2 linked regions of the Pleurocapsa sp. PCC 7327 genome follow. The protein of the gene in region 2 interacts with the protein of the main gene of each other region in a pairwise test. Links are inferred from orthologs where the notes say so. Each region holds a gene or a part of one and is shown on either strand. Other genes may lie near its edges. The genes, in order: sfsA and PLE7327_RS19130.

Region 1 (10,883 bases), 480 kb from region 2 along the record:
TGCCAATCGCCTTTAACTTTCATCTTTTGACATATCCTTAACTCCTCGCACGATTCGAGAGAGTTCGCTCTTTTCATCAACCGCAATGCGAGTGGGCGAACCGCTGATGATTCTTTCGTAATTGCGGAAGGAATCTTTAATTTCCGGTCCATCCTGACTAATACTATATTCGCGGATGCCTTTATCGTGCCAAGAACCGCGCATCTTAAACACGTTAATTGCCCTAGACATTTCACCGCGAATTTCTACATATTGCAGCATAAGAATAGTATCTGTAATTGTAGAAATATGGGATTCGGTAATTGAATGCGCTCCCATAAATTGATCGGTTGTATTCGTAAAGAAACCCGTAATTTCTTCCTGTTTGGCATACCCCGTCACGCCTATCACGAACTGTCGGAATGCATTGTTAGTTACCCCTCTAGCTAAAGCCGAGAGCGAGTCAATAGCAATGCGAGAGGGTTTGAATTCGGAAATCTCGGATTTAATAATCTGCAAGTGGTCTTCTAACCCTGCCGATTCGGGATAGGTACAAAGCAGTTTTAATAATCCCTTGCGCTCCATTTCTTCAAAATCAATGCCCCAAGAAAAAGCATTACGAGACAATTGCGCTCGCGACTCTTCATAGGCAAATAAAATTGCTCGTTCGCCTTGACGACATCCTTCTTCTAAAAACTTGCTCACTAGCAAAGTTTTTCCAGTTCCCGTCGCACCAGTTGCCAAGATAATTGAATCTTTGAAAAAGCCACCGCCACACATTTCGTCTAGGGTTTTAATCCCAGAAGAAATACGCGCATTGGAAGAACGTTGGGTGAGTCGCATTGCTCCCAAAGGAAAGATATTTATCCCATCATTAGTAATCGTAAAAGGATATTCTCCTTTCATATGAGTCGTACCGCGCAGTTTTAAAATTTCAATGGTTCGGCGGCGGCGTTCTCCTTCCAAAACATTGCGAACGATAACGACATTATCAGAAACGAATTCTTCGACTCCAAAACGAGCGATTGGTCCATATTCTTCTACCCGTTCTGTCGTCATAATAGACGTTACTTCAAGTTGTTTGAGTCGTGCGACAAGACGAAAAATTTCTCGTCTGACGACGGGTGCCGCATCGTATTGTTGAAAAACAGCCGTAATTGAGTCAATTGAAACCAATTTTGCTTTGTATTTGCGAATAGCATACTGAATGCGTTCGATTAAGGCAGAAAGATCGAAATTTCCAACGACTTCTTGTCCTTCAGGATCGGGGGAAGCATCGAGTATAAATATTTTACCTTCATCAATTAATTTTTGTAAGTCCCAACCAAAACTATAGGCATTTTGAATAATATCATTAGGCGATTCTTCAAAGGTGACAAACAATCCTGGATAGTCAAAATATTTAATTCCGTGGTAAAGAAACTGAACGGCCAGCAAGGTTTTTCCCGTACCTGACGTGCCGCTAACTAGCGTAGTTCTTCCTACTGGCAAACCCCCATGACTGATTTCATCAAATCCTTCGATCATTGTCCGAATTTTTCGGACTCCTTTTGGGGCTAATTCATAAGCTTGTTGTCCGTTTGGAGTCGGTTGATTCATCTTGTTTTTATGAAAAAAATTTTGCTCTTTGTCTACCTGTTTATAAAACTTCTATTATTTAAAAGTTTATATTATTTAAAAATTTAACGTTCCTCACTCTCATAACCCTCAAACTTTTAATTTATTTTTCTAAATCTTTCTCTTCTCTCTCTCTAATTTCTTCATAAAGAAGATCTAAACCGATTAAAACTTTTTCTCGGTCGGAAAGATCGCCAATAATTTTACGAACGGGAGGTGGTAAAATTTTGGCTAGCGTTGGGGTAGCTAAGATTTTATCTTCTTCTGCCAGTTGAGGATTTTTCAGTACGTCGATAACTTTTAGAGCATAAACTCCTTGAAATTCCTGTTCGAGAATATTTTTAAGCGTCTTTAGCGCCCGAACCGAGTTGGGCGTATTTCCAGCCACATAAAGTTTTAAAACATAAGTTTTTCTCAAATTACTCATAAGTGAATAGATGTTGGGTTTAAGAACTAGACAATAGAACAAATTTTAATCTTTTTAACAATTGAATAAAATCGCTTATTTAATCCATTCGATATAATAGCTCAAAAGGAATATCTTCTCTAGGGATCGAACGCCGATACATCTCTGCCAAATGAGCGAGAATGTCAATTAAAACCAGTCGATAATCCAGTAAGATTTCTTCGCTTCTTCCTTCTAATTTGAGTTGTTGAGAAAATTCATCCATTAACTCCATGTGGATTTCTAAAATTTGAGAGGCAGAAATATCTGCAAAAAAAGCACTATCGACAAAGCGATCGATCGCTGAATTGACTTCGGAATCCTGCTCGAAGTAATTGAGAATGATTTCGCGATATTGAGAGCTTAACTGTTCCAGAAGCTCTTTTTTGTCTTCTTGGGATAAATTTCGATAAAAATACTGCGAATTTCTTTTATAGTACACGCCCAGATATCCCAGTCGCTCCTTGAGCTTTTCTGCCAAGCGACGCTGTTGGAGGAGGAGAAAACTTTCCCGATCGTTCTCGTTACTACTTTTAATTGTAGTTACTGGTTTTTCAGATAGCGAACAACTCGGTTCTAGATTAAGAAATTGAGCGACGGCTTGCTCGATGGCAGAAAAAATTTGTTCGAGCTTTGTTGCAGCCAATCTCACTTCAGCGTTATGGTAAAAATAAGTCGGAGAATTGGTTGTTGTGATAGAATTGGCTTGAATTTCTGGCACAGGCAAGGTAGGCTGAGATTGGCTACCTTTAGATACCTCTAGTTCGAGCAAAACGGCAGGCAAGAGCATTCCCCGTTCGTAGAGTTGGTTGAAAACGGGAAGCAAAGAAGGAATATTGAGAAGAATAAGACAATCAATTTTTTCCTTGTTGACTTCGACGAAGTTAATTAACTCGCTAGCAGAAGCGATGCGATCGAGAGTATAGCGATCGCCGCTCAAAAAGTCAGTCAAAGACTGAGCAAGCAACTCGTCGGGAACGAAAATACAGATAGAGAGTCGAGATGGCAATGGACGCTCGCAAGAAATACAGAGAGGGTCAACAATCGGCAATCGATTCGGAACGGCAGAGTTTTCGCAGCTCCTTAATACAAATTAACATCTATCGCTCCACCTGGGAATTGTAAGTAATTGTTAAGCATATAAAAGTATTTAAATTATCTTTTGCTCTGGCTCTAGATCGCGTCATAATAAAAGTTAAGGATTAGGAAGAAGGGCGGAAACCAAAAATTAGGCTTTTATTGTGAAAGAAATTGCGATCCCCCCAAGCAAGAGACGCTTGCGATCGCGGCTTTCTCCTTCATCTTACTTCCAGTCCCGAATGGGCAGATCCTTCATGTCTAGTCTTTCTCTCACTCTCGACGCTTTCATTCAGCCCGTTCCCGTTGGCGAACCAACGACCAATTTAGCGACGGCGCTGAATATGTTTCAGTCCGACTGTCGTGCCCAAACAATAGCGATCGTCAACCGAAGGGGATTGCCCCTGGGAGCCATACGCTGTCGTTGCTTGCTCTCCTATATCCTCAAGCACTTTGGGATCGAATCGACAGCGCCTTCAGGTTCTCGCGCCTCGCTCAAGCAACTGCAATCCTCGCTGGCTCGTATCAAGCTTCAGTCTCTCATGGAGCCAGTAACGATCTTACCAGCTCGGATGCGGGTAAATGAATTGCCTTCCCATCTGCAAGAGCGCCAGCAAAATCTCCTCGACGATTCACTTTATGTTTTGACAGACGAGAAGGGAAAGTTTGTCGGATTGCTCGATAGCTGCGCTCTGCTAAAATCCTTGCTAGCCAACAGCCCAGAGAAACGAGACAAAACGGCTCGCCAACCTCCATTCGTTTTAGAAGAGGTTTTCTTTCAAGCGATCGAACAACTTCCCTTACCCATAATGGCGTATGCTTCCGGCGGACGGATTCTGTACCGAAACTGGCACTGGCGCGAGCAAATTGGCGAGTTTTTTCCGATCGATGAAGGGAGTTTTTGTCCCCTAAGTTTAGAGCCTACGAAGAGAGCGGGCGCTGTTTTGCCAGTGCTTTCGCAAGGGGCAATCACCGAGCCAACTCCCGATCTGGCGCTCGATTGCCTCGATGACGAGCGCTATCTCGCTGCCCAACTTTCCCGCCGCCAATTGTTAGAAGTTATGCCAGAACTCCTGACAGTTGAAGATTCGGCTAATTCCCTCCCATCTTTCGCGCGATCGCAAAACTCCAAATTTTCATCGCGCCTGGAGCAACCCAAAACCGTCGGCGATCGCGCTTGGCAATTTGTCAAATTTCCCCTCCAGTTACAACAGAGCGATCGCGCAGAGAATTTCCCAATCTCTTTCCATTCGCAAACCTGGTTGGTAATCGCAACCGAGGTAACCGAACATCAGCGACTGTGCAAAGAATTATCCGCTAAAAATGCCGATCTCGTCCAATTAAATCGCCTCAAAGACGAGTTTTTAGCCTGTATCAGTCACGAACTCAAATCCCCTCTAACGGCTGTCTTGGGTTTGTCGAGCCTACTGAAAGAGCAGAAATTAGGAGAACTCAATCAACGACAAGTCCGCTACGCACAGCTCATCTATCAAAGCGGTCGTCAACTGATGGATCTGGTGAACGATTTGCTGGATTTGACTCGCTTGGAGACTGGACAGCTCCAACTCAACTTCGCACCAGTACGGATTCAAACCGTCTGCGAACAAGCCTACGGAGCGATTGAAGAACAATATAAAAGGAAAACAGAAGAGCCGATCGCATTTAGCCTAGAGATCGAACCGGGTTTAGAGACGATAATCGCTGACGAGCTAAGACTGCGCCAAATCTTAATTCACTTGCTCGATAATGCGGTTAAATTTACGCCGGCAGGCAAACCCATCGGTTTGAAGGTCAATCGCTGGGAAAATTGGATTGCTTTTACGGTTTGGGACAGGGGAATCGGGATTCCAGAAGAGTATCAGCACTTGATTTTCCAAAAATTCCAACAATTAGAAAGCCCCCTAACGCGCCAGTTTGAAGGCACGGGGTTGGGATTGTTTTTAACTCAGCGTTTGGCAAGAGCGCACGGCGGAGATATTTCGTTTATTTCTAAAGTCGGGGTTGGCAGCCAATTTACGCTCCTACTACCTCCGAATTCAACGCCTGAGAAAGGCGGCGAAACCGAAGGGCAGCAACGCCATCCCTTGGTTTTGGTCGTTGAAGCCATTCCGCAGGCGATCGAAGATTTGACCGAGAAATTGAGTGGATTGGGTTATCGAGTGGCGATCGCTCGCACGGGAACGGAAGCGTTAGAGAAAGCGCGTCAGTTACAACCCCATGCGATTTTCGTGAATCCTTCACTGCCTTTGCTGTCCGGTTGGGATGTCTTGACGTTACTCAAATCAAACGAACAAACCAAGAAAATTCGCGTCATCGTAACCGCAACTCAATCTGACAAAACAAAGAGCAAACAATATGGAGCCAATGGCTTTTTGTCTTTGCCAGTCGAGCTAGGAGCCTTACAGGAGATTCTGAACGAGTCAGAAAACCAACCAGCCTCGAAACCCAAACGCCTGACTATTTTGCGCCTCTATCCCCAACTCCAAACATTGAGTTTGGGAGATAGTTACAGTTTGGGTATAAATTCTGCCATCGATCTGACCCTAATTACCCAGTTACCGCAATTGAATCATCGAATTTTGGAAGCAGACGATTTAGAGCAAGCAGAAATGCTGGCCCGCGTTTGGAAAATCGATGCAGTCATCCTCGACGGTACGATTTTGGGAGATCCTCTAGATTACTTGCGCTTGCTCGGTCAATGCGAGCAATTGTCTACCTTACCTTTGATAACTCTGGACGCTCAAACGACTGAAGCAGCCAATCGAGTCGGCAATCTATCTGTTTTTCCCTGCTTGATTCCAGCTGAGCGTCACAATTGCGATCGCCTCTTGCAAGTCATTCAAATCGCTGCCCAGAGCAAGAATCAGGATTACGAAACTTGACCGATCGCTTCTCGAAAGCGGATCTCATCGCGATGGGGGTCGGCGCGATAGACTTGGACTTTCAGGCGATCGCCTAGGGAAACGGGGCGCTCGAACCGATGGGGTAACTCTAATCCCAATTCCTCTAATAAAATTATGCCTAAGTTTTCTTCTTCCCTCAGCCACCGCAAGACCAACACTTGCCAAACGCAATCGGCATGGCGACGCAAATATTCTAAGCCCCAATAGCGGTTTGTCTGTCGTTCGACAGCGGTTGCCTCTTGCGCTGAGGAGGTAACGCTGTAGAGAATCTCTTGCATCTGTTCGCGAGAAAAAGGCAAACTATCGCCGCGCAAATGGGCTTTCAGTTGAAAATGAGCCAACAAATCGGTGTAACGACGAATAGGCGAAGTTACTTGCGTGTAGGTATCCAAACCCAAACTGGCATGACGAATGGGTGTAATGCCGATCTCGCTGCGAGGCATGCACCGACGCAGGGCACAGGCTCTCACCGGCCCCGCAGGCAGGAGTAAAAGTTCTTCTTCTGGGGGTAATTCTGGTTGGGGTTGTCCTCGAAAAGGAACGGGTAAGTTATGCTCCTGGCAGTACCGTCCTGCTACTTCTCCTGCCAAAATCATCATTTCGGCTACTAGCTGGCGGGCACGCGAAACCTCAAGCAATTCGATGACAATCTCGTCGTCAGCTTTGACTTTGATGACGGATTCGGGCATTTGAATATCGATCGACCCTTGCGATCGCCGCCATTGTTGCCGTCTTTGTGCCCAAGTTGCTAAGGCAGCAATCTCTGGTTCGGCTTGAATGCCGAGTTCGAGCATCTCGTCAACATCTTCATAGGTAAGGCGATAGGTGGGTTTAATCAGGCTAGTGTAAATGCTGTAATCTTCTACCGTCCCCGTCTCGTCTAAAACTACGCCAAAACTCAAAGCGGGACAGAGTTTTCCTTGCACTAAACTCATCGGATCGGTTGCCAGTACGGTCGGAAACATGGAAATCATACCCGTAGGCAAATACAAGCTAGTACTGCGCCGTCTTGCTTCTAGATCGAGTTCGTCTCCAGGGGTAACTAATCGACTGGGATCGGCAATATGAATCCATAGGCGCACTTTTCCATGCTTAAGAAATTCGACGCTCAAACCATCATCAATTTCTTCAGTACTTTCATCGTCAATGGTGTAAACCTTTAGATGGGTTAAATCCAAACGATTGGGGTCGGGATCGGACGGGGGAGATATCAGGCAACTTTGCGCCACTTCAAGAACCTTTTTAGGAAACTGCAAAGGGTATCCGCTACGGCGGAGGAATAGGTTTTCGTGGGGACTCCACCAGCCTAGATCTACCAACAATTCAAACGCTGCTTCTGGCGTTTGCGATCGCCCTGCCCAACTTAAAATTTCTTGAGCCGCACGTGCGGGTTGCTCTGGCTGTAAGACGAATTTTTCGATCGCTTCTAAACGAGAGCGATCGCTTTCTGCCCATTCTACTCTTTCCCCTGCTAATGCTTGTTGTAAGCGGTCTAAAAATGCTTCTTTTTCTCGATGGCGCTGCCGCTCTACTTCTATCTGGTGCTTAATTTCATCAACCTGGCTTGCCGAACGGGGTTCGTAGAGATCGCCTTTTCGCTTGAAATAGATTTTATCTTCCGATAGCAAGCAATGAGCGGCATAGCACAAAAGCGGACTTTGGTCAGAAAATAGTAGCTGTGCCATTTCCGAAGGAGAAACCGCCTTTCCCTCTTCTACCAAAAGTTCCCAAGCAACTTCTAAACTCGAAGGGTCTAGGTAGGGTTTTACCTGTTGAATGAAGCTAGGAATATCAGAAGGCTTGTAGGAGCCGCCATCAATTTCGTATTCAACCTGTTGAGGGCGAATTTTATGAGCAACTCCCCCTTCATCAAGAACTATCCAATCTTTTTTGCCTTCTGGACGGTCTGTAACGGCGAGACGGCGTTCTCCTTGCCGCCTGAATTCAATCAGCTTTCCCTTTTCCACCAGCTTTGTGCTTTTCCGTCAACATTTGTTTGATTACCCTATTCTCTAGTCTAGCTATAAATCTTGGCGACTAGGGGCTAGTCACAATTAGTTCAAAGTCAATAAATTTGGCACTGTTTAGGCTTCTTTATTGATAAAGGGGATTAACGCCAGAATACGAGCGCGCTTAACTGCTGTAGTCAAATCCCGTTGCTGTTTGGCTGTCAAGCCAGTGATCCGACGCGGTAGGATTTTGCCCCGTTCGGTAATAAACTTGCGTAGTAGGTCAATGTCTTTGTAGTCGATGGGTTGACTGGGAGGAATGGGGGAAAGACGCTTGCGAAAATAAGTCATAGTTTTCTCTCTAATTATCTTGACTTTTTACTTAATTAATGATAAGGAGTTATTTAATTTCTTTGTGAACGGTGTGCTTGTTGCAGTGGGTACAGAACTTTTTCAGTTCTAGTCTTGCGGTTGTATTGCGACGATTTTTGCTGGTCGTATAGCGAGAAACACCGGGCGATCGCTTGTTAGGATTACTACGACACTCGGTACATTCTAGAGTAATAATTATACGGACACCCTTCTTGCTTGCCATAATTCAAAATCTAGCAACGTTAATGATGTTATAAATTTACACGCAAATATTCATCATCGCATATTGTATTTTAATTTAGCAAGAGGAAGACTTTTTAAGGACGGAGGAGACAGGGGGACGGGGAGTGTGGGGAGTGTGGAAGGAAGTGGGAGGGTGGGGAGACAATTAACAACTAACCAATGACCAATGACAACTGACCTTCTTTACTGCTACCCTCCTCTAATTTCTGGCATTTTACTCAGACGCTACAAACGCTTTTTCGCCGATATCGAACTAACTTCTGGAGAAATTATTACTGCCCACTGTCCCAACACTGGTCCAATGACAGGGGTTTGTACGCCGGGAAGTCTCGTGCAAGTTTCCCTCAATAATAATCCCAAGCGAAAATTAGCCCATACCTGGGAAACCATCTTAGTCAATGAGACTCAGCCGACTTGGGTAGGGATTAATACGGGATTGCCCAATCGTATCGTTAGGTTAGCCTTAGAAAAGCAACTTTTTCCAGAATTGGGCGATCGCTACAGGCACATACGTTGGGAAGTGCCCTATGGCAAAAATAAAAAAAGCCGCGTGGATTTTCTTTTAACAGGCGATGAGTCTGTATCGCCGATTTATATAGAAGTAAAAAATACTACGCTGGCGCAAAATAATGTAGCGTTTTTCCCCGACACGGTTACTACTAGGGGACAAAAACATTTACAGGAATTGATGGCGCTTCTGCCCGATGCTAAACCTGTTATGTTGTATTTTATTAATCGCGGCGATTGTTCTGTCTTTGCGCCTGGAGATCGTTGCGATCCGACTTACGGAAAACTATTGCGAGAAGCGGTTGAAAAAGGTGTAAAAGTATTACCTTATCGTTTTGAAATTACTCCTCAAGGAATTCGCTATTTAGGATTAGCAGAATTTCTTCTCAAGCAACCATAAAGATAATTTTTCTTTAAAAAAACCTAGCTTGAAATAGCTAGGTTGCTCGAATAGGAGGAGAACTATGACCACTTTTAACTGCTTTTTCTACATTCTTATAGTTCCCAAAAATCTTTGCCAACTAACAGATCGCTGGTTGAGTGACGAAACTCAAATCGCCCCTACTTCAACCCCTCTCCCAGAGCGGCAGAGGGGCTTTCCACTTAAGACTTTTGCCTGAAGTCCCTTCGCCCCTTGTGGGAGAAGGGATTTAGGGATGAGGGAACAAAGATTTGTCAGTCAACCAGAACAGATAATTATCAAAAATTTTTTCAGTCCACCAGAACAGATAATTATCAAAAATTTTTTCAGTCCACAAATTTCCACTTAATTCTATTTTTTTCTCCTTGGAAGAATTTTTCCCATTAAAATCAAATAATTTCTTTCCATTTTCTTAGGGACTGACATCCATCAAGGCAATTAATTAAATTATAAATAGATAAACAATGTCAATAAAAATATGTCTAAAAGCAATCCTTTACAAGCTACGACTGCTCTATTTTTAACCCTGAGCCTCACTAGCGGAACTGCTATCCCCTTTGCTTTTCAAGCTCCTACTTTAGCACAAAATAACCGCTTTTCCGACGTATCTAGAAACTATTGGGCAACGAATTTTATTGATGAATTAGTGCAACGACAAATTATTGCAGGTTTTCCCGATGGGACTTTCCAGCCAGATGCTCCGGTAACGCGCGCTCAATTTGCTGCTATGGTGACAAAAGCTTTCCAAAAATCTGACGTTCGCAGCGCAGCTAGTTTTGTGGACGTTCCTGCAAATTATTGGGCAAATTCAGCCATTAACACTTCTTATAGGATGGGATTTTTATCGGGTTATCCGGGTAGAGTTTTTCAACCCGATCGCAACATTCCGCGAGAGCAAGTTCTCGTTTCCCTCGCCAACGGATTAAACTACAGAGCAAACGATAACGTTACGACGCTGCTGGAAATCTATAGCGATCGCGATCGCATTTCTAACTTTGCTCTTGCCCCCATCGCAGGGGCTACCCAAGAACGGCTAGTGGTTAACTATCCAACCCTCTCGCAACTCAATCCTTCTCGTAATGCCACTCGTGCTGAAGTTGCCGCCTTTATTTATCAGGCATTAGTCAGAGAAGGCAAAGCCTCTCCACTCCAGTCCCCTTACATCGTTGCTAGAGATTTCGATAGGATTGACGAGTCTGCCGCTGTCGTTCGTGCGGGAACTAAAATTCCAGTTTCTTACGAACAAGAAAAAATCATCCTCAAATCTGATGAAAAGCTCGACGTTACCCTGACAGTTGCCAAAAATATCAAAGCTGCTGACGGAACAACTGCCATTCCCGCCGGGTCTGAAATCGCAGGAGAGCTAAGAC
Region 2 (13,236 bases):
GTTGATAATTTTCGGCAACCTTTAAATCCCCAGTAGCCTCTTTAAAGCCGCTTTATCCACTTAATCTGTAGTGCTTCAATTTTTAAATTCTCTCGCCTTCTTCCTTAAGATTCTGTTCCGGTTCGTTAGTGTAATGAAACTTGACAAAACTATCAAAAGCATACCAAGCCAAAACATACCAAGGGATAATTTCGAGTTGCCATCCCTTGGCGAGCAACTGCCGCAGCGCTAGGGCACTAAAACCGAGGGGGACGAGAAACCGCAGATCGACAGCTCCATTAGTAAGCTCTTTAACGCGCTGGTCGAGATCGCTAACAACGCTCGTTACTTGTGCCGCTGCTGCTGATTTTCCGCTAGGAATAGCCGCTTCTTCGCCAGTGATATCGAGGATAATAATACCCAAATCTCGCAAAATAGCACGGATATCTTCAAAAGTGCTGTATTCTTTGGCGTGGTATACAGTGATGCTGCCGCTGTCAACGTTACTTCTGACTCGATAAATCTCAAGACGCTGTTTCAATGCGTCGGTAATTGGTTCTATGTGGCGTTTTTGACGGTGCGGATGAGAGACTCGAAAGCGAACTCGCCCCGGACTCTGACTGATTATCTGGGCGCGAACGGGGGATAGTTTGGTTGTAGGCACTGCTTGAGTTAGCTGTGACGCTTTGTTGTTATCATCCATCACCGTACCTCGACAATTAGCGTGTAATGTAGCTAAATTCCGTTTTAGTTGGCTTCAGGATTGGATGATGCCGAGTCGGGGTCGAGAACTTGTTGAGATTGCTCCTCAGCAATTTCAGCCTGAACTTCTGCTATAAGATCTTCAAACACTTCACCCGTCTCTGCAACAGTACTTTTCACTTTTTCGTAGGCAAGGATACCACCTTTGATAGCAGCCTTAGCCACGGGTTTGCCAACTTTAGCAGCAGCAGGAATAACGACCGGAGCAAGAACGACAGCGCCGAGACCCGCTACAACGCCAGGAATTCCTAGGGTTTCGCCTAACTCTTCAAAGAAATTACCAATTTTTAACGCCATCTTTACTCTCCTCGATCGAGAATTTCTTGCTTGTTTTGTAGCTACATCTGATATATCGTAATACATCTATTCAAATTATCTCATCTTCATTTGGTCTAGTCCCCATCGCAAAGGTTGGGAAAAAATAAAGATTTGCTGAGTCGCTCATCTTATTCGCAAATAATCATCAAAAGTCTTTTAAAATTTTGTTGGTAATTACAGCTTTCAACTACCTACCGAGGCGGTCTTGAGTGGAAATTCCAGTCCTAATCCATCTGTCTCCAACCCCTTAGTCTCTCGCAAGGAACTGCGGCAGTTAGTTCGCTCCGAACTAAAAATCCTACTTGAAGAAGGATACTTAGAAGCTGCTAAAACAGTACTAATGCCTGTACAGCCCGCAGATATTGCTGAGGCGATTGAGGGATTGCCAGAAAAAATTCAGGCGATCGCGTTTCGTTTACTTCCCAAAGACAAGGCGATCGAGGTTTACGAGTATCTCGATTCTAGCGTCCAGCAAGCATTGATCGAAGACTTCAAGCGACAGGATGTCATCGATATCGTGGACAAAATGTCGCCCGACGATCGCGCTAGATTATTTGACGAACTACCTGCAAAAGTCGTCCGCCGTCTGCTAGAACACATGACTCCCCAGCAGAGGCAATCAACGGCTTTGCTGTTGGGTTACAAACCCGATACGGCGGGTCGCATCATGACCCCAGAATACGTCTCCCTAAAAGAAGAGTGGACGGTAGAGCAAGCTTTTGAGTCGATTCGCCGCCTAGCGCCGACTAGCGAAACGATTTATTCTCTCTACGTCACCGATGCGCTGCATCGCTTAACCGGACATCTCTCCCTGCGAACTTTGGTGATGGCTCAACCAGAACAAACCATCGGCGAAATAATGGAACGCCATCTTATCTTTGTTCACACCGATACGCCTCAAGAAGAAGTTGCCCGCTTGCTGCAACGCTATGATTTTCTGGCCGTACCCGTAGTCGATACAGAGAATCGCTTAGTAGGAATTGTAACCGTTGACGACGCGATCGATATTCTGCACGAAAAAACGACACAAGACATTCATGCTCTTGGCGGCGTTCAATCGCGGGGCGATCGCTATTTTCGCAGTTCTCTAATGGGGATGGTTCGCCAACGCGCTCTCTGGCTAATTATCGTCCTTTTGACCACTGCCCTCGCTAGCATTATTATCAAAGGGCAGGAAGCACTGATAGAGAGAGTGGTTGTCCTGGCTGCCTTTATCCCCCTCTTGAATGATACGGCAGGCGACATCGGCTGTCAGTCTTCTACCGTCGTGATTCGGGGGTTAAATACCGAAGCTATTCGCGATCGCGGCGTTCTCTGGGTAGTCTACCGGGAAGCCGTAGCAGGAACTTTGCTGGGCTTGGTATTGGGGCTAGGAGCGGTTATCTGGGCTTACTTTTTCCAGGGAAATTTTCTTATCGCACTGATTGTCGGAATTAGCCTTTTGTTTCTCTCCATTTTCTCAACAGTTGCTGGAGCTGCCCTGCCATTCCTCTTCGCTTTTTTAGGTTTCGATCCGGCGATGATGTCTGCTCCATTTATTACCACAATTGCTGATGTTTTAGGCGTTCTTGTTTATTTTTACATAGCCGACCTAGTTTTGCAATTGTAACTAAAAGAATTCGGAATTTGGAGTTTAAAAATAGTAGCCAGAGTAGACAGAGAATTTATTCTCTGTCTGCGATCTACGATGCCCAAGTCCGTTTAAACGGACTTGATGTTTGGGGGACAAGAAATAAATTTCTTGGTGCGGTCGAGTCACAATGAAATAACCTTGTGCTAATGGCGATCGCACGCTACGCTTTCCGCACTATCTATTATGACTAATTAAACGGATTTAATCTTAAAATTGTGAATTAATCAATGAAAGACTAATTCCTATTAACGATCCGAGTAGTAATGCCATACTAGTGAGAGAACTAATCGCAAATCCTATTCTTCTTTTTTCAGCAGCTTGATAATATCCCCAAGCGTAAATAATGCGACCGATTAGCCAAATCGCACCTATCCCGGAACCCCATACCGGATCGACGTAAATAGAAAATAACCAGAGAAGGGGAAGAAAAAAAACTAACTGTTCGAGGGTATTTTGTTGTACTCTCAAAACTCTTTCAAAATTGGGATCTCCTGTCGTTGCAGGGGGCATTACTTTATATTTTGCTCTTGCTCTACCTACATTAATTGTTAATATTAAATAAACCAGTAAAGTTAAGGCAGTAATTAAACTGGGAAAAGGTGACATGATTTACTCCTAAATCAACTGTTTATTTTTAGTTTTGCGCAGATACGCAAAGAGAATTTTTGAAAAAATTTAAAGGTCTTTTCAACAAGAGAAACCCAAATAATTATGACTTAACTTTTCCAATCATTTTTAGCTCTTCCCATAACATAAGCAGCTACATCTTCTATTTCTTGTTTTGTCAAGCGATCGCGGTAGGCAGACATATTATTTTTCCCATTGGTTACTATATCTTGTATTGCTTCTAAAGAGTCCATTTTATTACGCTGCAATGCCTTGATTTTGAGGGTTTTATTACGCCTTACAATATTGCCGCCATTTAGATGGCAGCCAGCACAATTAACATTAAAGATTTTAGCTCCGTTTAGGGTATCTAATGCGATAGCTGGATCGTTCAATCCACTCGTCATTACTATGAGAAAAATCCCAAGAAATATTAGTAGTTGCTTCAAGACAATCGATCTCCTTTACATGCGCAATTTAATTATCTAAAAAGAATTCAGAAGGAAAGTTGTTAAAGTGGTTTTTGTACGGGAATACCGATTGCGCGAGGAAATTGAGGAGGTGTTGACAACATTTTACGCAAGTAAATACAATGACGAATACTTTGACTCAAGGGCGTTACGAATTCAGTAACTCGTTCAATTTTACCACCGAGTTTTTCTGCGGCTAACTGTAGGGACAAATTATCTTTCTCATCCCAATGGCCGCGATAGAGGATTGCCAAACCTCCAATTTTTAAAAGCGGCAAAGCATATTCGGCGCAGACAGTGGCTTCTCCCACTGCCCGAATGAGAGCGAGATCGTAGGCTTGTCTGTGTAAAGGATTTTGTCCGATTTCTTCAGCCCTACCGATTAAAGTTTGAATATTTTTAAGATCTAATTTGGTGATTAAGCCACTCAAAAAAACCATTTTTTTGCGAGTGGAATCGAGTAGCGTAACTATCCAAAATGGTAGCGCGATCGCGATGGGAATTCCTGGAAATCCCGCGCCAGTACCAATATCGATAACATAAAGGGGTTGACCTGCCTCTAGTTCGTTAGCGATTCCCAATCCGTTCAATCCTGCAAGAGAATCCCAGAGATGTTTCTCCCAAAATTCCCTAGGTTCGGTAATGCGAGTCAGATTAAATTGACGGTTTCCGATGATAATTTCTTCATACAATTTTTGAAATTGCTCTTGCTGTTTTTTGTTGGGTTGCCAGTCCAAAGTGGTTTGCCAAACTTCTCCTAGTATTGGCAACTGTTGTATTCGATCTATCATAAATCTTATAAAATTTAGCTTGAAGAATTAACTAATAGCTCTGCTGGTTTGACAGACACGAGTTTGCCGCGAGCGATCTTCCAGCAGCGATCGGCGATCGGCAATAACTCGCCGGGATCGTGGCTGACGATTAATAGCGTCCAATGAGTTTTGAGTTTCGCCAGTAGTTTTGCTAGCTGACGGCGCATGGACCAATCCAATCCAGCCGTAGGTTCGTCCAACAGCAATAAATTAGGCTGACGAATGAGCTGTACGGCTAGGGCAAGCCGTCTCTGCTGACCGCCGCTAAGGGAGTGGGGAGGAGTATTCCACGGTATATGCTCTAATCCTACCTCTTGAAGCGCCTCCTCGATGCGATCGCGTCCCAATTCGGGATGACCCAAGCGCAATTCCTCTAAAATCGTCCCCCCGCAAAAATGCCTCTCAGGAAACTGAAATACTAAACCTGCCAATTGTTGTAAATGTAAAGGAGTCAGTTCTTGGTCGCGCCAAAGAATCTCGCCTTTGGTTTTCTCAGCCAAACCTGCCAAAATCTCCAGAAGCGTCGTTTTACCGGAACCGCTTGGTCCGATAACCAATCCTAATTCTTGGGGAGCCAATTCTAGGTTAATACCATTGAGTATTGGTGTAGATGTGGCAGGAGGATGATAAACCAGATTTTTTAGATATAGCATTAACGCGCTAACTTATATAAAAGAGTCATTCTAGCTTTTCTCAATTGTGACAGATCCTTTGATAGCATCGAGTCATTAAATTTAATCCCCATCAAACTTGCTATGATTTCTTGGAGAAAACCATGAAAGCGCGGCTGACGACACGAAAACAAATTTCCGTGACTTTTTCTGTAGCAACTGCGATCGCTCTGAGTCTGTGGGGAAATCCAACCCTAGCAGGCGATCCCTTTCGCAAAACCAATCCTGAGAATATAGGAGAAAAAACCGAAGCAGCCTTTGAAGCAATTTTTCGTCAGGGAAACTATAAAGAGGCGAAAAATTACCTGATTGAAGTGGATAACACCGAAGAAGCTAACGAACCCCTCGCCCATGCCATGCGGGCATCTATCGCCTACACCGAGAAAGATTGGGAAACGCTGAAAACCTATGCAAGCAAGACCATAGAAACGGCAGAACAGTTAAAAGAGCAAAATCCCGTACGAGGAAATCTTTACGTCGCCGTCGGCCACTTTTTAGAAGGAGCTTATATCTATACGCAACAACAAGATCCGGTCAGTGCGCTGACGAAGCTTCAACAGGTTTTTCAATACCTCGATGCCGCAGAAGCAAGCGCTCCCGACGATCCAGAACTGAATTTAATCAAAGGCTATTTAGATTTAATTTTATCGGTCAATCTGCCGTTTTCCAGTCCCGAACAAGCGATCGCTCGCTTCGAGAAATATGCTTCTCCCGATTATCTCGTCGATCGCGGCATTGCCGTCGCCTATCGAGATTTAAAAGAGTACGATCGAGCCTTACAGTTTGCTGAAAAAGCGCTAGAAACTGCCCCCGAAAACCCAGAATTGCAGTATCTTAAAGGACAAATTCTCCGTAAGCAGGGCAAGCAAAATAAAGATCTCGGTCTCATGAAACAAGCCTTCTCCTATTTCGACCAAGTCCTCACCAAAGAAAGGCAACTTCCTGAAACCGTTTTAATAGCCGTTCGGCACGAACGTAAAGTACTTGAGCAAGAAATGAACGAGTTTCAAGCCGATCGCTCTTAAATAGGGATAACCAACTATATTAGGATAGAGATCTAATCGCGAAATGATTGATGATGGTTGCGACTCCCATTGAATCCCCTTCTCTAATAGAACTTGCTAAAAAAACCCGCGACAGCGCGCGTCAATTAGCAATGCTTTCTAGCCAAGAGCGCGATCGCGCCATTGAAGCGATCGCTCGATCGTTAGAATCCGCATCCCCGGAAATTATTGCTGCCAACGAAGCCGACTGCAAACAGGCAGAAGTGGATGGTATTTCCAAAGCCTTGTTGGCGCGATTAAAATTAGGCGAAACAAAACTAAAAGCAACCATTGACGGGGTAAGAGACGTAAAAAAACTTCCCGATCCCGTCGGGCAAGTGCAAATTCATCGAGAATTAGATAAGGGATTAATTCTCAAGCGAATTACTTGTCCTTTAGGCGTATTAGGCATTATTTTCGAAGCGCGTCCCGAAGCGTTAATTCAAATTATCAGTTTGGCAATTAAATCTGGGAATGGCGTAATTCTCAAAGGCGGAAAAGAAGCTACTCGATCTTGTCAAACCTTGGTTAAAGTTATCAAGCAAGGATTGGCAAATACTAAAGTTAATCCCGATGCCGTTCAATTGCTTGCGACTAGAGAAGAAATTCAGGCGCTATTAAAATTAGATGAATATGTCGATCTAATTATTCCCAGAGGGTCTAACGATTTTGTGCGATACGTGCAGGAAAATACCCGCATTCCCGTTTTAGGACATGCCGACGGGATTTGTCATTTGTATGTCGATAAAGCAGCTAACATCGAGAAAGCAGTGGAGATCGCAGTAGATTCTAAAACTCAATATCCTGCTGCCTGTAATGCCATTGAAACTTTATTAGTGCATAAAGATATTGCTTCTCAATTTTTGCCCAAAGTAGCAGAAGCTTTAGGTCGCTACAAAGTAGAATTAAAAGGCGATGAAATCACTCGCGAATTTCTCAGTATTGCCCCCGCGACCGAAGAGGATTGGAAGACCGAATATTGCGATCTGATTTTATCTATTAAAGTGGTAGATTCCTTAGAAGCTGCGATCGAGCATATCAATACCTACGGTTCAAAACATACCGACGCGATCGCTACTGAAGATAATTTTGCTGCCGAAACTTTTCTCAGTCAAGTTGATTCTGCGGGCGTTTTTCACAACTGTTCGACTCGCTTTGCAGATGGTTTCCGCTACGGTTTCGGTGCAGAAGTCGGGATTAGTACCCAAAAAATACCTCCCAGAGGACCAGTCGGTTTAGAAGGACTTGTCACTTACAAATATCAAATTACGGGTAACGGTCACATTGTTGCTGATTATACAGGAGCAAAGGCTAAATTTTTTACCCATCGAGATTTAACATAATGTTAGCAGAATTCCCCAGCCTCCGGCGAGTGGGGATGCATGCTGACCGATAAACAAACCGCGAAGCGACCACGTCTCTTTTTCTTATGCTATACTCTTATCATTATTAAATAAAAGCGATAATGTACAATCAACTGGCTATCCGGCTAACGTCAGACTCGTTGGAGATTATATAAAACTACCAGGAAAAGTTGGGTCGGTTTATTGCAAACAGGATAGAAAGATTGACGGTTTAATCAAAACTGTTACTATCTCACAAAACCCTGATGGTAGATATTATGCTTCTATTTTGGTAGATGACGGAAAAGAGACTCCGGAACCAAATAGTCAAGGAAAAGCAAAGGAAAAACTTATCTTGAAGTAGATAGTTTTTTTTGCTTCCTCTAAGATTTGTAACGTTTGTCTCAATCGAGTTGATAGCTTAGATTTAGATATCAGAAGTTGGACTTGCAGTAAATATCAAACCCATCACGACAGAGATGTCAATGCAGCTATCAATATTAGAAATGAAGCCTTGCGGATATTGGCGTTAGGAACTAGCGCTACTGCCAGTGGAAGGAGCGTAAGACAACCTGGTAAGACTTCGGTTTTATTAGATGCAGTTCCCGTTGAAGTTGGAAACCCCATCCTTCTTTAAGGTGGGGTAGTTCATTTTAGAAAAAAGGGCATACAAAATCGCTGCTTTTCTCAACTCAAATAGAGCATTTACCTGCACCCCAAACCATCTCCCCCACAACCTTCTTGCTTGACACCACATTCGGCTTTTTGGCGCTTGCCTTTAAGCTTTCCTAAATGGCCGCCTTCATAAACTGCTTTCAATCCCTCTTCGATAAAACCATTCATCTCTACAGGCAACACGCCGCACTCGATCAGAACTTCTTTGGGATTATCGCCCATGCTAGTTGCTAAAACGGCCCGACAATCTTTAAGCGCGTCGGCTAGTTTTTGCCACCGTTCAAATCCCATTCCCTTGTCAGGGGCAACCCGTTCTTCTACCATATGGAAACCTTGGTCGGTTTTTTCCCAAATCTCGAACTGATCGGCTTGACCTAAATGTTGATTGACCAAAACCCCTTCGTAGGAAGCAACTGCTACATAAGGTCTATTTTGGGATTCTAAAGGAACGAGCGTCTTAGAACAAGAAATCAGACAGCCATGAAACTCTTCTGATTGGTCAGCCCCTAACAATCCTACCGCATCAGCGCGACAGCGCGTACAGTGACGCATCTGGGGTAAATATTGCTCGCATTCGTGGCGAATTTTCGCCATTGTCAAGGCATCGGGTTCGATTAAATCTTCAAAGGGGGTTTCCGCCGTGGGATACAACGCCATTGCATTGAAGAGATCTGCGCCCAATTCTGACATTTTCTTGGCGACTTCAACGGCGTGATGGTCGTTGATTCCTGGAATGATGATGCAATTGATTTTTACGGTAATCCCTGCTGCTTTCAGTCCCTTTACGGCTTCGAGTTGGCGTTGCAGTAATAATTCTGCTCCCTTGCGTCCTTGATAGACGGTTTTGCCATCACGAACCCAACGGTAAACCTTGCGAGTAATTTCTGGATCGATCGCGTTAATGGTTACTGTAACGTGAGAAACCCCCATTTCCGCTATCTCTTCAATATATTCTGGTTTTAATCCCAATCCGTTCGTTGCCAGACACAAGATTAACTCTGGATAGCGATTTCTAAGCAAACGCATCGTCTCCAAAGTTTCTTGTGCATTTGCAAAAGGATCCCCTGGGCCAGCAATACCAGCTACAGTAATTCTGGGTTCCTTCTCCAATACTTTATCCATGTAGAGAACCGCTTGGGCAGGAGAAAGAACGGTGCTAGTTACCCCCGGACGGCTTTCATTGACACAATCATACTTGCGATTGCAATAGTTACATTGAATATTGCACTTTGGCGCGACGGGTAAATGAACTCGTCCAAATTGTCCTTTTACCTTAACGTTAAAACAGGGATGTTTTTCATAATTTACCGTGACAGTCATAGTTCTTCCTCCTATTCTGTAGTGCGGGCATCTTGCCCGTGCGAGCGGGACGTATGCCCTCCGGGCACGCTGGGAGCCTCCGGCTCCGCTACGCGAACGCGAATACACTACTTGGTCGCTGCGTGCTGATTTAAAGATATCCGTAACTAACAGGCGAATCTGCTTGTTTTTTATCGATGAAGGCGTTAATAATGCTATCTAACAGGGTTTGAGTGCCCCGATAGCCTAGATGTAAAATTCGCTGGCTGCCAAAGCGATCGTGGATGGGAAAACCCGCGCGAATGAGCGGAATGTTATGCTTGCGAGCGATAGGATAACCTTTGCTCGTGCCAATCAGGATATCGGGTTTTAAATTCTCGATTTCTTCAGCAATTTCGTAAAAATCGAAACCTTCTTTAACGATGGGCGGTTCGGTTAAAATGTCAGAAGTGACGGCTGCGATCGCGTCTTGAAAATGCCCGCTATTGCCTCCAGAAGCGCATAGGACGGGTTTTAGTCCGATTTCTGCCAAAAATGCCGTCAGCCCGACGACTAAGTCCTCCTCGCCATACACCACCGCCCGCTTGCCGAATACGTATTTGTGTCCGTCTACATAAGCATCTACTAGCCGTCCCCGTTCGAGTTCGTGTTTTCTAGGAGTTAGGCAACCGGAAACTTCTTCGAGAATATCAAAAAAGCGATCGCACTCCCGCAAGCCTATGGGCATTCCAATAGAATATAAAGGGACATGAAAGCGTTCTTGTAGGAGTTGACCCCCAGTAGAGTGCGATCGCGACAAGACTTGTCCGAACTCAATCGTAACTTGAGAACTGCCCATGCCCTGAATTGCTGCAAGCGGGGTTCCGCCTTCAGGAATCTTCTCATAGTCTAGTAACTTGAGAACTGCCCATGCCCTGAATTGCTGCAAGCGGGGTTCCGCCTTCAGGAATCTTCTCATAGTCTAATTGAGCCGGAGCATCCAAAGTTTCAGAAATATCTGGTAAAATTATCCCAGAAATACCAAAATCTCCAAGGATTTCTTTTAAATAACGAATATCGGCTGGAGAACATAAGCCAGGGAGGAGATTAAGGATTTTGGATTTTGGATTGCGGTCGCCGTTGTGCTGGAAGTGCAAGGTACTCCGCTGTGAGACGGCGGAGCCTGCTTGCACTTCGTCAATTCCAGCGGCGTGCGGCGACTGCGTTCCGCAGATTTTGGATTGGAAATTAGGAATATTCCTTATCTTTGAATTTCCGTACCTCTGCGTCTCTCCATCTCCAGTCGCTAACTGGTCGATTACTTCTCTCACTGTAGCGTGAAAGCCTTCCATATGGGCGCCACTATAGCTAGGAGTCGAAACGTTTACTAGCGTTGGTAATTCTCTGTCACCAAATTAGCTTCAAACTCTTTCAAGAGTCTGGAAACGTCATCGCCGATGGTTTCAGTTAGACAAGTAGTAGCGACACCGATAATTTTAGCGCCGTATTTATCCATGATGTTGAGGATACCTTTCATGAGATTGGGTCCCCCACCATAAACGGCGTGTTTTTCGCTTAAAGACGATGAGGCGATGTCAATTGGTTCTCGAAAATGGCTGATAATATAGCGGCGCATATAGGTTGCGCATCCCTGAGAACCGTGCAAGTAAGGCACGCACCCTTCAATAGACCTCCAGCAAAAGTCAGAGTAAGTTAGGTAAAATAAAACCAAATTACAATTCGAGTTATGACTTACTCTCAAGTAAAAAATTTAAAACCGACAGAGTTTAAACGGCTTTGTGGAGTATATCCAGAGACGTTTAAAGAGATGGTAAAAGTTCTAGAAGCCGAAAAAGTCTTACAAAAAAAAACAGGACGACCAAATAAATTAAGCGCAGAAGACCAAATCTTAATGACTCTTGAATATTGGCGAGAGTATCGCACCTATTTTCATATCGGAACTAGCTGGGGAATAAACGAGACAACGGCTTTACGAATCACCAGAAAAGTAGAAGATATTTTAATGAAATCGGGACTTTTCAATCTGCCTGGGAAAAAAGCTGTTCAACCCCAAAATACAGAAATTGAAATTGTCGTAGTAGATGTAGCAGAACATGAAATAGAAAGACCGAAAAAAAACAAAAAGCTTACTACAGTGGTCGGCAAAAGTGTCACACGATAAAATCGCAAGTTTTAGCTGACGCAAAAACGAGACAAATTCTTTGTATTGCTCATGAGAAGGGAAAAAGTCATGATTTTAAGATTTGGAAAAATAGTAAAATAGGAATCGAACAACAGATAGAATGTTTGGCTGATAAAGGATATCAAGGAATTCAGAAACTTCATCCCAACAGTAGAATTCCCAACAAAAAAAAGCGCAATCAACAGTTAAGTCTAGAGCAAAAGAAGTTTAATCGTAAGTTAGCAAGTGAAAGGATTGTAATTGAAAATATTCATCGCAGTCTAAAAATATTCAGAATTCTTTCAAGTCGATATCGCAACCGAAGAAGACGGTTTGGGTTGAGATTTAATTTGATTGCTGGCATTTATAATTATGAACTTCTTTCCCACTCCAATTATGCGATCGCGTAACACTTTTGCAGGAGGTCTAATGCCTCGAAAAGCTAGGCAAGCACCTAATGGCTTACATAGTTTGCAAGCGTTGGTGGTGGAGACGTAAGACTCAGTTTTTTGTCTAATTTTTAAAGTTTTAGACATTGCTTTAAGCCTCGATTATATAAGTGTTTTTATCTCACGCAGAGGCGCTCCAGGCGCAGAGAATATACACAGGAGGCGCAGAGAATATACACAGGGGGGCTATGCTTTTGCGATTTATTTCTTCCCCTCTGCCTTCTGCCCTCTGCCTTCTGCCTTCGTCAAGCGGGTTCTGCGAGGGACGAATCGCCAGACGGGGGACATGACGGTGGAATGCACTTCTTTGGCAAAGTTGAGCATTCCGACAAAGCCTTCTAAGGCTTCTTTGCGTTCGTGGTTGTGGTCGCAGAAGCCAAGTCCTAGTTTGTAGGCAATGGGACGTTCTTTTACGCCACCGACGAAGATATCTACATCTTTTTCTTTAAGGAAGGCAGATAGTTCTAAGGGGTTGGAATCGTCTACAATAATCGTGCCTTCATCGGTGACTTCGTGCAGTTCTTTGTAGTCTTCGCTGGTTCCTGTTTGCGAACCGACCATCACGACATCCATTCCCAATAGACGAAAGGCTTTGACAAGTGAGAAAGCTTTGAAGGCACCGCCGACGTAGATAGCGGCTTTTTTCCCCTGCAAGTCTTTGCGGTATTCTTGAAGTTTGGGATAGAGGACAGCGATTTCATCGCGTACTACTTGTTGAGCGCGTTTGAGGATTTCGGGGTCGTCTTTGAAGAAGTTGGCGACTTTGTAAAGGGCATCTGCCATGTCTTCGATGCCGAAGTAGGAAACCTTGATGAAAGGAGTTCCGTATCCTTCTTTCATCAGTTTAGCGAAGTCCATCGTCGCCCCAGAACATTGCACGACGTTGAGAGCAGCACCGTGCGATCGCGCGATATCTTTGACTCGTCCGTCGCCCGTAATTTTAGCAACTACCTGGACACCCATACGTTCAAAATATTCTCGGATAATCCAGATTTCCCCTGCCAGGTTAAAATCG

Evidence for each region.
Region 1: the proteins of PLE7327_RS19130 (region 2) and sfsA interact in binary tests that used the Escherichia coli proteins (3 or more experiments, as listed by UniProt). The link is inferred for Pleurocapsa sp. PCC 7327 from one-to-one orthologs.

What each region holds. Positions count from the first base shown.
Region 1 is NC_019689.1:4,713,020-4,723,902, forward strand. Bases 7,798-10,621 are described here. They hold sfsA (DNA/RNA nuclease SfsA), read left to right. Parts: upstream 7,798-8,751; coding sequence 8,752-9,492; downstream 9,493-10,621. Other genes in these bases: PLE7327_RS21195 (ribonuclease catalytic domain-containing protein), read right to left, coding at 7,798-7,988; rpsR (30S ribosomal protein S18), read right to left, coding at 8,106-8,321; rpmG (50S ribosomal protein L33), read right to left, coding at 8,371-8,565; PLE7327_RS21210 (S-layer homology domain-containing protein), read left to right, coding at 9,992-10,621. In the rest of the region: circadian clock protein KaiC, read right to left, coding at 13-1,578; circadian clock protein KaiB, read right to left, coding at 1,700-2,023; PLE7327_RS21185 (circadian clock protein KaiA), read right to left, coding at 2,103-3,050; PLE7327_RS21190 (ATP-binding protein), read left to right, coding at 3,376-6,000; more of PLE7327_RS21195, read right to left, coding at 5,988-7,797; more of PLE7327_RS21210, read left to right, coding at 10,622-10,883. UniProt on the Escherichia coli protein: Binds to DNA non-specifically. Could be a regulatory factor involved in maltose metabolism.
Region 2 is NC_019689.1:4,234,143-4,247,378, forward strand. Bases 5,546-8,483 are described here. They hold PLE7327_RS19130 (glutamate-5-semialdehyde dehydrogenase), read left to right. Parts: upstream 5,546-6,329; coding sequence 6,330-7,637; downstream 7,638-8,483. Other genes in these bases: PLE7327_RS19125 (Sll0314/Alr1548 family TPR repeat-containing protein), read left to right, coding at 5,546-6,276; nifB (nitrogenase cofactor biosynthesis protein NifB), read right to left, coding at 8,343-8,483. Outside these bases: PLE7327_RS19090 (HMA2 domain-containing protein), read right to left, coding at 83-682; PLE7327_RS19095 (DUF5132 domain-containing protein), read right to left, coding at 727-1,038; mgtE (magnesium transporter), read left to right, coding at 1,265-2,668; PLE7327_RS19105 (MAPEG family protein), read right to left, coding at 2,900-3,298; cytochrome c6 PetJ, read right to left, coding at 3,409-3,747; 16S rRNA (guanine(527)-N(7))-methyltransferase RsmG, read right to left, coding at 3,810-4,559; PLE7327_RS19120 (ABC transporter ATP-binding protein), read right to left, coding at 4,574-5,233; more of PLE7327_RS19125, read left to right, coding at 5,356-5,545; more of nifB, read right to left, coding at 8,484-9,632; PLE7327_RS19140 (nitrogenase component 1), read right to left, coding at 9,763-10,569; nitrogenase iron-molybdenum cofactor biosynthesis protein NifE, read right to left, coding at 12,423-13,236. UniProt on the Escherichia coli protein: Catalyzes the NADPH-dependent reduction of L-glutamate 5-phosphate into L-glutamate 5-semialdehyde and phosphate. The product spontaneously undergoes cyclization to form 1-pyrroline-5-carboxylate.